Regions from separate parts of the Mesorhizobium sp. M0074 genome, predicted to be linked through region 2. Evidence: predicted binding sites of a transcription regulator. Region 2 holds the regulator's gene; the other holds the start of a gene.
What was found. Region 2 encodes LexA, which represses DNA repair genes until DNA is damaged. Its sites were predicted from a motif close to TGTTCNNNNTGTGTTCNG; they were not measured.
Positions count from the first base shown of each region.

Region 1: a site for LexA is predicted at 1,707-1,724, ahead of recA (recombinase RecA). Genes of this name have one in related genera too.

Region 1 covers NZ_JAMYUM010000015.1:9,736-14,521, reverse strand. The annotation lists gene alaS (alanine--tRNA ligase) at 1-225, opposite strand, end outside; gene recA (recombinase RecA) at 485-1,582, opposite strand; gene NKJ73_RS20140 (PfkB family carbohydrate kinase) at 1,860-2,792, shown strand; gene NKJ73_RS20135 (TfoX/Sxy family protein) at 2,827-3,150, opposite strand; gene NKJ73_RS20130 (GFA family protein) at 3,241-3,738, shown strand; gene sufA (Fe-S cluster assembly scaffold SufA) at 3,902-4,282, opposite strand; gene NKJ73_RS20120 (SUF system Fe-S cluster assembly protein) at 4,392-4,786, opposite strand, start outside.
Region 2 covers NZ_JAMYUM010000003.1:171,663-176,448, forward strand. The annotation lists gene kynU (kynureninase) at 1-1,064, opposite strand, end outside; gene lexA (transcriptional repressor LexA) at 1,512-2,246, shown strand; gene NKJ73_RS05980 (ComEC/Rec2 family competence protein) at 2,240-4,705, opposite strand.

The sequences.
Region 1 (4,786 bases), on a different contig from region 2:
GTTGTGCTTGCCGCCGGCGCGAACACTCTTCTGGGCAGTCGTGGCGCGCGAATACGGCCGCTTCTCCAGACCGGTGAAAACGTTCTTGAACTGCACCATGCCGGCATTGGTGAACATCAGCGTCGGGTCGTTGCGCGGCACCAGCGGGCTTGACGCGACGACCTCGTGACCTTCCTTGCGAAAATAGTCGAGAAATGCCGACCGGATCTCGTTGACGCCACTCATGAATACTGCCTTTTCGAGAGAACCGCCGGCTGCCGGCGGAAAATAGACATGGCCTTTTAGCGGTCGCACCGCAGCCTGTCCAGAAACACCAAATGGGCTCAAATCCCGGCTTTCACCAGCGCCTTGAAATGCGTCTGCCTCGCCGTCAAACGCGAACCGCCGGCCCTGGGCCGGCGGTTCGAAACGCATCGATTACGCAAACTCAAAATCAAAACATCAAATCGAAACCTGGCTGAGGCTCAGCGAGGCGTCGCCTGCCCTACATCACCCCGGCGTCGTCCTCGAAACCGTCGTCGCTGCTTTCGGAGCCGCCGTTCTCAAGGAATTTCTCAGCGATCAGCCCGGCATTCTGCCGTAGCGCCAGCTCGATCTCGCGCGCCGTGTCGGGATTGTCGCGCAGGAACAGTTTTGCGTTTTCGCGGCCCTGGCCAAGACGCTGCGAATTGTAGGAGAACCAGGCGCCCGACTTTTCGACCACGCCCGCCTTGACGCCGAGATCGACCAGCTCGCCGGTCTTGGAGACGCCCTCGCCATACATGATGTCGAACTCGACCACCTTGAAGGGCGGCGCCAGCTTGTTCTTGACGACCTTGACGCGGGTCTGGTTGCCGACGACCTCGTCGCGATCCTTGACCGAGCCGATGCGGCGGATGTCGAGGCGGACCGAGGCATAGAATTTCAACGCATTGCCGCCGGTCGTCGTCTCGGGCGAACCGAACATGACGCCGATCTTCATGCGGATCTGGTTGATGAAGATGACCATGGTGTTGGAGCGCGAGATCGAGGCGGTGAGCTTGCGCAGTGCCTGGCTCATCAGGCGGGCCTGCAGGCCGGGCAGCGAATCGCCCATCTCGCCTTCGATTTCCGCCCGCGGCGTCAACGCCGCCACCGAATCGACCACCAGCACGTCGATGGCGCCGGAGCGCACCAGCGTGTCGCAGATCTCCAGCGCCTGCTCGCCGGTATCGGGCTGCGAGATCAAAAGGTTTTCGAGATCGACGCCGAGCTTGCGGGCATAGACCGGGTCGAGCGCGTGCTCGGCATCGACGAAGGCGCAGATGCCGCCCTTCTTCTGGGCTTCGGCCACCGTGTGCAGCGCCAGCGTCGTCTTGCCCGAGCTTTCCGGCCCGTAGATCTCGACGATGCGGCCGCGCGGCAGACCGCCGACGCCAAGCGCGATGTCCAGCCCAAGCGAGCCGGTCGGCACCGTTTCGATCTCGACGACCTGCTCGTTCGCGCCGAGCCGCATGATCGAGCCCTTGCCGAAGGCACGCTCGATTTGCGACAGCGCCGCATCCAGAGCCTTTGATTTGTCCACCGCTTTGTCCTCTACAAGCCGCAAAGAATTCTGAGCCATGATACATCACCCCGTGGTCGTCAATGGAGGCCGGACAATCCCGCAATCCTTAAAAGAATGTACCTCATTTGTTCTCATTTGTCAATGAGCACCAAGGGTTTGAAAAATAACGCATATCCCTATTTGTTCTATTTTTGTTTCGCAATTATTGCTTCCGATGTGTCTCGCCTCGCATGCGGCGCCGTTGCCGTCACCAACCGAATCGGACCCGCGATTGCAGGGTTCCGCCCGGCGACCTAGTCTCCCCCGGGCAACAGCTAAAGGGCATTTTGACGGCATGATCAAATCCCCGACGATCCTGGCCGTGGGCGGCGCCTATATCGAGCGGCGCGGCCGGGTTGCCGGCGCCTTCGTGCCGGCCGCTTCCAACCCCGGCACGATGCGCGAGCATGTCGGCGGTGCCGTCTTCAACGCCTTGCGCTGTGCGGTGCGACGCGGCGCCTCGGCCTCGCTGCTTTCGGTGCGCGGCGGCGATGCCCTTGGCGACACGGTTTTACGCGCCGTCACCGAGGCCGGCATTGCCGACCTGTCGGCGGTGTTCCTCGACCGAGCAACGCCAAGCCATACGATGCTGATCGATAGCGACGGCGGGCTGATCGCCGGCCTTGCCGACATGGTGCTCTACGAGCTGGCGCTTCCCAAGCAGATCCGCCGCGCCAAGGTGCGGGAAGCGATCGGTTCGGCCGACGCGGTGCTGTGCGACGCCAACCTGCCGTCGACCGCGCTGGGGCGGCTGGCGGCACTCGCCGCCGACAAGCCGGTGTTTGCGCTTGCGGTCTCGCCCAATAAGGCGGCGCGGCTGATGCCGGTGCTCGACCGTCTGGCGCTGGCCTTCATGAACCGGCAGGAGGCCGGCGTGCTCGCCGACGTCGGCATCGATGCTGACGATCAAGGCATCGTCGACGGCCTAATACGCGCCGGGCTGAAAAGCGGCGTGATCACCGCCGGCGACGAACCAGTGCTCGGTTTCGACGAATTGAGCGCGTTCTTGATCTCGCCACCGCCGCTACAAAAGCGGACCGATACTGCCGGCGCCGGCGACGCATTGGCAGGCGCCACGATCGCTGCCCTGCTGCGCGGCCTGACGCTACGCGCGGCACTGCGCGAAGGCATTGCCGCAGCTATGCTCGTCGTCGAGAGTGCCGCCTTCACCAGCGCTGGCTTTGCCGAAGCGCTGGCGCTCGTGCCCGAGGCGCGGGACCTGGCATGAAGTGCGGCCCGGAATTGCCGAAGCATGACGCAGCCTATTTGCCGGCGCGCCGTCCTGCCTCGTAGGCGCGGCGTGCCCAGATCGCCATCTCGTCGGGATCGTCGAAGGCGCTGTCGGGAACGCTCCAATAGGGCATCGACACGAGCTTGCCGTGGCGCGAGCCGGTATAGGTCCATTGCCGGCAGCCGGCCGCTTCGAAATCCGGGGCGCTTTCGGCGTCGGCCTTCAGCATCAATTCGCCACGGATGACGATGGCGACGATGACGCCGTCGAAATAGATGCCCTTGCCGCCGAACAGCTTGCGGATGCTGACCGGGCCGAGGCCTTCGAAAAGCTCTTCTATGCGCTCGTTGTCCATGCGGCGATCATGTCACCCGGATTTCCCCTTGTCATCGACGCAACCGGCACCATCCTGACAAGTTCAGAATCAATTTCCTCGGAGTTTTTCATGCCGCTTCTGCTCAAAGGGTCCTGCCGGTGCAATGCCGTGCGTTTCGAGGTGGAAAGCCACACGCCGGTGCCGTTCATGCTGTGCTACTGCTCGATCTGCCGCAAGCAGCAGGGCGGCGGCGGTTTTGCCATCAATCTCGGCGCCGATTACGAAACGCTGAAAATCCAGGGCAAGCGCCATCTCGGCGTCTACCGCGCCGAGATCGAGGACGACGAGCACCCGCAACGCGAGACCTCGACGGGCGAGCGGAACTTCTGCACGAAATGCGGGACGGCACTCTGGCTCTACGATCCGACCTGGCCGGAGCTGGTGCATCCGTTTGCCTCGGCGATCGACACAGACCTGCCGAAACCGCCGGAGAAGGTGCATCTGATGCTGAAATACAAGGCGAACTGGGTCGAGCCCGACATCGGCAAGGGTGACAAGGTGTTCGACGTCTACCCGGAGGAGTCGATCGCAGACTGGCACAAGCGAACGGGGATGTGGGTGGATTAGCTTCGGCAGTCCCCCTCATCCGGCCCTTCGGGCCACCTTCTCCCCGCTGGGGAGAAGAGACTGGCTCAACCGTTCGCGACCTCTTCTCCCCTCGGGGAGAAGGTGGCCGCGAAGCGGCCGGATGAGGGGGTCTCGCGAAATCCTACTAAGGAAAAGAAAATTCTCAGGCCGAAGCGCGTGCTTCGGCCAGTGCCTTCAGATCAGCCGGCTTCAATTCGACCGATTCGCCGCAGCCGCAGGCCGAGCTCTGGTTCGGATTGCGGAAGGTGAAGCCGGTGCGCAGCGTCGTCTGCTCGAAATCCATCTCGGTGCCGAACAGGAAAAGGGCCGCCTCCGGCGCGACATAGACATGGGCGCCGTCACGCTCGATATGGTCGTCCTTGGTATTGGGTTCGGTCACCAGATCGACCGTATATTCCATGCCGGCGCAGCCGCCCTTCTTGATGCCAAGGCGAATGCCATGCGCATTCTCACGGGTCGCAACGATCTCGCGAACCCGGTCGGCGGCCTTTTCGGTCATCGTGATGACGGCGAAGCGTCCCATGTTTTCCTTCTCCATGCGCGCAGGTTCAAGGCCTGCCGAATGATTCCTCACCTAAAATGGTGAAGTTTTGTACCCGGCGCAAGTGCGCCAGCCTCTGGCTGGTCGGATGCTAGTACCACCCAACCGCCACCTGCGCCTCTTCCGACATGCGGTCGGGCGACCAGGGCGGGTCGAAGGTCATGTTGACCTCGACGCCGGAGACGCCTTCGACGGCGCCGACGGCGTTTTCGACCCAGCCCGGCATTTCGCCAGCCACCGGGCAGCCCGGCGCGGTCAGCGTCATGTCGATCTTGACCGAGCGGTCGTCCTCGATGTCGATCTTGTAGACCAGGCCGAGCTCATAGATGTCGGCCGGGATTTCCGGGTCATAGACCGTCTTCAGCGCCGAGACGATGTCGTCGGTCAGCCGCGCCAGTTCGTCGGCGGGAATCGTTGACCCGGAAACCGCCGCATTGGTGGTCATATCCAGTGCCGTGCTTTCGGCGGTGTGGCTGGCATCATCCA
Region 2 (4,786 bases):
ATGACCTGGTAGCCATGCTCATGCATGAATGAAATCTGGCTGCCGCGTTTTTCCCCATCGCGCGTGCTTTCGAGCGTGAGCCCGTAAGTGCCGCACTTTGCCTCGACAAGCTCGATGAACAGATCCGCCAGTGCGATGCTCTTCTTGCGCACCGCCGTCATGTCGACATCGTTCCAGATGTCGAGCGCGCCCTTCAGCGTGCGCATCGACAGGACCGGCTGCGTGCCGCACAGAAACCGGCGGATGCCGGTGCCGGCCGCATAGCCTGGCTCGAAGGCGAAGGGCCGTGCATGGCCCCACCAGCCGGTGAGCGGCTGCTGGATGTCGGAAAGATGCCGCTCAGCCGCATAGATGAAGGCAGGCGCGCCCGGGCCGCCATTCAGATATTTGTAGGTGCAGCCAACGGCAAAATCGGCGTTTGCCTTGTCGAGTTCGACTGGCATCGCGCCGGCGGTGTGGCAGAGATCCCAGACGATCATCGCCCCGGCTTCCTGAGCCCTGCGCGTCAGCGCCGGCATGTCGCGCAGTTCGCCCGACTTATAGTTGACGTGGTTGACCAGCACCACGGCGGTGCGTTCGTCGATCAGCTCTTCGATGGTCGGCGCGTCGACCCCCGAGAGGCGCAGCAGCGTATCTTTTCGCGTCGAAACCACACCCTCGGCCATGTAGAGGTCCGTCGGAAAACTATCGCCCTCGGCGACGATGACCTGCCGCTCCGGTCGCATGGCCATGGCGGCGTGCAGCAGCTTGTAGATGTTGACCGATGTCGTGTCGCAGACCACCGTCTGGCCGGCCGCGGCACCGATCAGGCGCCCGAGCTGGTCGCCAAGTTCAAGCGGCATGTTGAACCAGCCGGCCGTGTTCCATGCGCGGATGAGATCATGCGACCATTCTTCGGTCGCGGCCTTGTGCAGTTCATCGAAAGCGGCACGTGAAGCAGCTCCTAGCGAATTGCCGTCGAGATAGATCACTCCTTGCGGCAACACAAAGCGGTCGCGCATCGCGCGCAACGGATCCGCGGCATCCATCGCCTTTATGGCCACGAGATCGGGAATTCCTGTCATGATTTGTCTGCTCCCCCAAGATCCAACGCAACGCCGGACACGCATCGACTGTTCTTCCATTACCTGGTTGCGCGCAGCAAGGCTCCACCGGCGAGAAGCAGCCTGACCAGGCGGTGGAAACCGGGACTTAACCCGAGGTTGGCGTTTTGAATTCGTTTCGTTCACGGTGCATTGACCAAACCGCACAGTCGATACGGGTTCAATTCCGTGCCTTTTGCCGACCGACGGCCGATGCCAGTGCCGCCTTCTAGGAGGCCAGAAGGGCGCAAACGAAAGCAGAATCAAGGCGATGAGGCTCGCGGCGGTGAAAATGCGGTACGCCGGTAGGGGACGTCGTTTGTTTCCCGAGCCTTAACGCATTCATTAAACTTTAAACAGTTGCGGAACACAACTGGAACAGATAGTGTTTGTTCTGGGTTTGTTTTTCTGATTCTGTTGGGGGTCGCTATGCTGACACGCAAACAACACGAACTGCTTATGTTCATCCACGAAAGGTTGAAGGAAAGCGGTATCCCGCCTTCATTCGACGAGATGAAGGAAGCGCTCGATCTGGCTTCCAAATCCGGAATCCACCGGCTGATTACGGCGCTGGAGGAGCGCGGCTTCATTCGCCGTTTGCCCAACCGGGCCCGTGCGCTGGAGGTGCTACGCCTGCCTGACTCGATCGCCCCCGGCCTCAATGCGGCACGCAAGTTCTCGCCGAGTGTCATCCAGGGCAGCCTTGGGCAAGGCGCCCCTCGGCAGGGCAAGCCGACATCGTCGCGTGTCCCTGCAGCCGGCAATGACGACGATGTCGTCGCCGCCGTTTCGATCCCGGTAATGGGCCGCATCGCGGCCGGTGTGCCGATCGATGCCATCCAGCACCAGACGCATTCGATTTCGGTGCCGCCGGATATGATCATGGGCGGCGAGCATTATGCGCTCGAGGTCAAAGGCGATTCGATGATCGAGGCTGGCATTTTCGACGGCGACACGGTGATCATCCGCAATGCCGATACGGCGAGCCCCGGTGAGATCGTGGTGGCACTGGTCGACGAGGAGGAAGCGACGCTGAAGCGGTTCCGCCGCAAGGGCGCCTCGATCGCCCTGGAAGCCGCCAATCCGGCCTACGAGACGCGCATCTTCGGACCAGACAGGGTCAAGGTGCAGGGCAAGCTCGTCGGACTGATCCGCCGCTACTGAGCTCCGCCCTTGGCGCCGGCTTTGGGGTTGTCGGCCCTGCGGTATGGCGGCAGGCCCCGTGCCGCGCGTGAAAATTTCCGCTGCACGTGCCAGGGCCGGTATGATTTTTCGACGGCGAAGCGGATCTCGGCGCGTGTTGCCGCTTGTGGATCGAAATAGACGGCGGCACTTCCCGCGCGCGCCAGTTGCCGTTTGGTGACGACGAGGACCAGCCGGTCGTAGTAGCAGGGGTTATGGGCGGTGGCGTCGTCGATGACGATCAAGCTGGCAAAGGCGCAGGCTGGCCGCGCAGTATCGCGGTCCTTGGCTTGCGCGATGATCGCGCCGGATGGATGCCTGGCAAGGCAGAGGCCGTCCGTGCAAATGAACGGCATGCCCGGCGGTAGGTCGGCCGGATCGGCAATGTCGAATTGCGGGTCGTTCTTTCCAGGCGTTTCCGGCGCGACGATGGCCTCTGATGTGAGCGCGCGTTTCCAGTTGTCGATGGTGAACTCATTCGGGCGTGCCCGGTTGACCGCGAGTTCACCGCTGCCGATCGGCAGCGCGACCAGCCGCGCGTCCTCCGAGACCAATACGTCGGGTATGCGTGTCTGCGTTGTCGTCAGCAAGCCGGCGAGCGCAAAAGGAAGTGCCGCCAGCCGCAACCAGGTCGTCGCCATGCTGGCAATGACGAGGGCGATCGTCACCAGAAGGACGGATCTCAGCGAAATCAGCCCGACCGCATCGATCGGCGAGCGCTCCGAGATCCACCCGGACAGGGCGATCATCGCCGTCAGCCCCTTGCCCATGACATAGAGGAAAGGGCCATCCGCACCGAACGGCATCGCCAGCGCGCTGAGAACGGCGAAGGGCATGACGACCAGTGAGACGATGGGCATGATGGCCAGATTGGCGAACAGGCTGAGCGGCGCCACGCGCTGGAAATGCCATATGGCGAAAAGCGCCGTGGCGCTCCCTGCAATGATCGAGGTCATCGCCAGACCGCACATGCCCAACAGGACCTTTCGAGTGGCAAAGCGTAGCGGCGACCGCCGCGGTGGCGGCGTGGTGGCCCTGCCGGCGCGGTAATCGGACCAGCCTGCATAGGCGCCGACAAGGGCCGCCGTCGCGGCGAAGGACATCTGGAAACTCGGACCGACCACCTCGTGCGGCGACACCAGGATGACCGCGATGGCCGAGATCGCCAGGTTGCGCATGGTGAGCGCGGCCCGGTCGAACAGCACGGCGATAAGCATCACCGCCAGCATGATGAAGCTGCGTTCGGCCGCAACGACAATGCCGGAAAAGACGAGGTAGGCCGCAATCGAAAAAAGCGCGGCGGCCGCGGCATATTTCTTGACCGGCCGTCGCGATGAGAAATCGGGAAACAGCGCAAAGGCACCCCGCAGCAGCGCCATGATGGTGCCGGCGACCAACGCCATATGCAGCCCCGAGATGGAGATGATGTGGTAGATGCCGGTGCGCCGCATCGCTTCGTTGATCTCCTCGGGAATGCCGGCGCGCACGCCGACGATCAGCGCAGCAGCAATCTCGCCCTCGGCACCGCCGATGCGGCTGCGGATATGGTCGGCGATCGATTCGCGCGCGTCTTCGATCGCGGAAGAAAGCTGCGCGGCAAGCGGCATGCTGCCCGACGACACGACTTTCGGATTGCCGAGAAAAAAGCCGCTGCCGCCGATACCGGCGAAATAGCTGTCGAAGGAGAAATCATAGCTGTCGGGCCGCACCGGGCCGGTCGGCGGCAGCAGCCGCACATAGCCGGTGATCTCGGAACCGGCGGTCAGCTCAGCCGGTATCTTCATCGCCGAAACGCGGACCCGTTCCGGCATGTAGCGCAGTGTCGGCCTGGCCGTTGAGATCACATCGATTGTCAGCCTGATGCGGCCGCTCGCCATGGGCTCGTACGATACGACGCGACCCGTCAGCCGCGTCGAGATTTCGGAGCCGAGCATATGCGTTCCGACACGCCATGTCTCGAACTTGGCGGCAAGTACGCCAAGCGCGCAGAGCAGCGCCACCATGAAGCACAGGCGCGTCCTGGGCCATGACCGCGAGACGACGGCACAAAGGGCCGCGAGGAGCGCGATTGCGATCGGCTGTGGAAAGGCCGGCTCCACCGACAGCCCGAAATATACGACCACCCCGCATGCGAGGAACACCGGCACCAGCAGGAAGGCGATGCCGCGGTCGAGTTCCAGGCCGGCTGCCGAGGTTACGCTGTTGCGGATACGGGACGGTGACGGGAGGCGGAAACGCCTAGGCAGGCGTACGATGGGCTCGCCCGCGGGCACGAGAACCGTTGCTGGGTCGCTGGCCGGCAGCGACGGAGCATCGAAGCGCGGAGCGGGTAGCAATGCCGGTGCCGGCAGGACAGGCGGGGGTGCGGCAAACAGCAAGCGTTCGCTGACGCCGCTGCCAACGTCCTCGCCCTCGCCCGCACCACGGCCTCGCACAGCCATCGGGTCTGCCCCTTGCGCCCTCGACCTCCTATGCTACATGAACGCGCAACGCGCGAAAGTCCGCAAACCCACTTCCTTCGC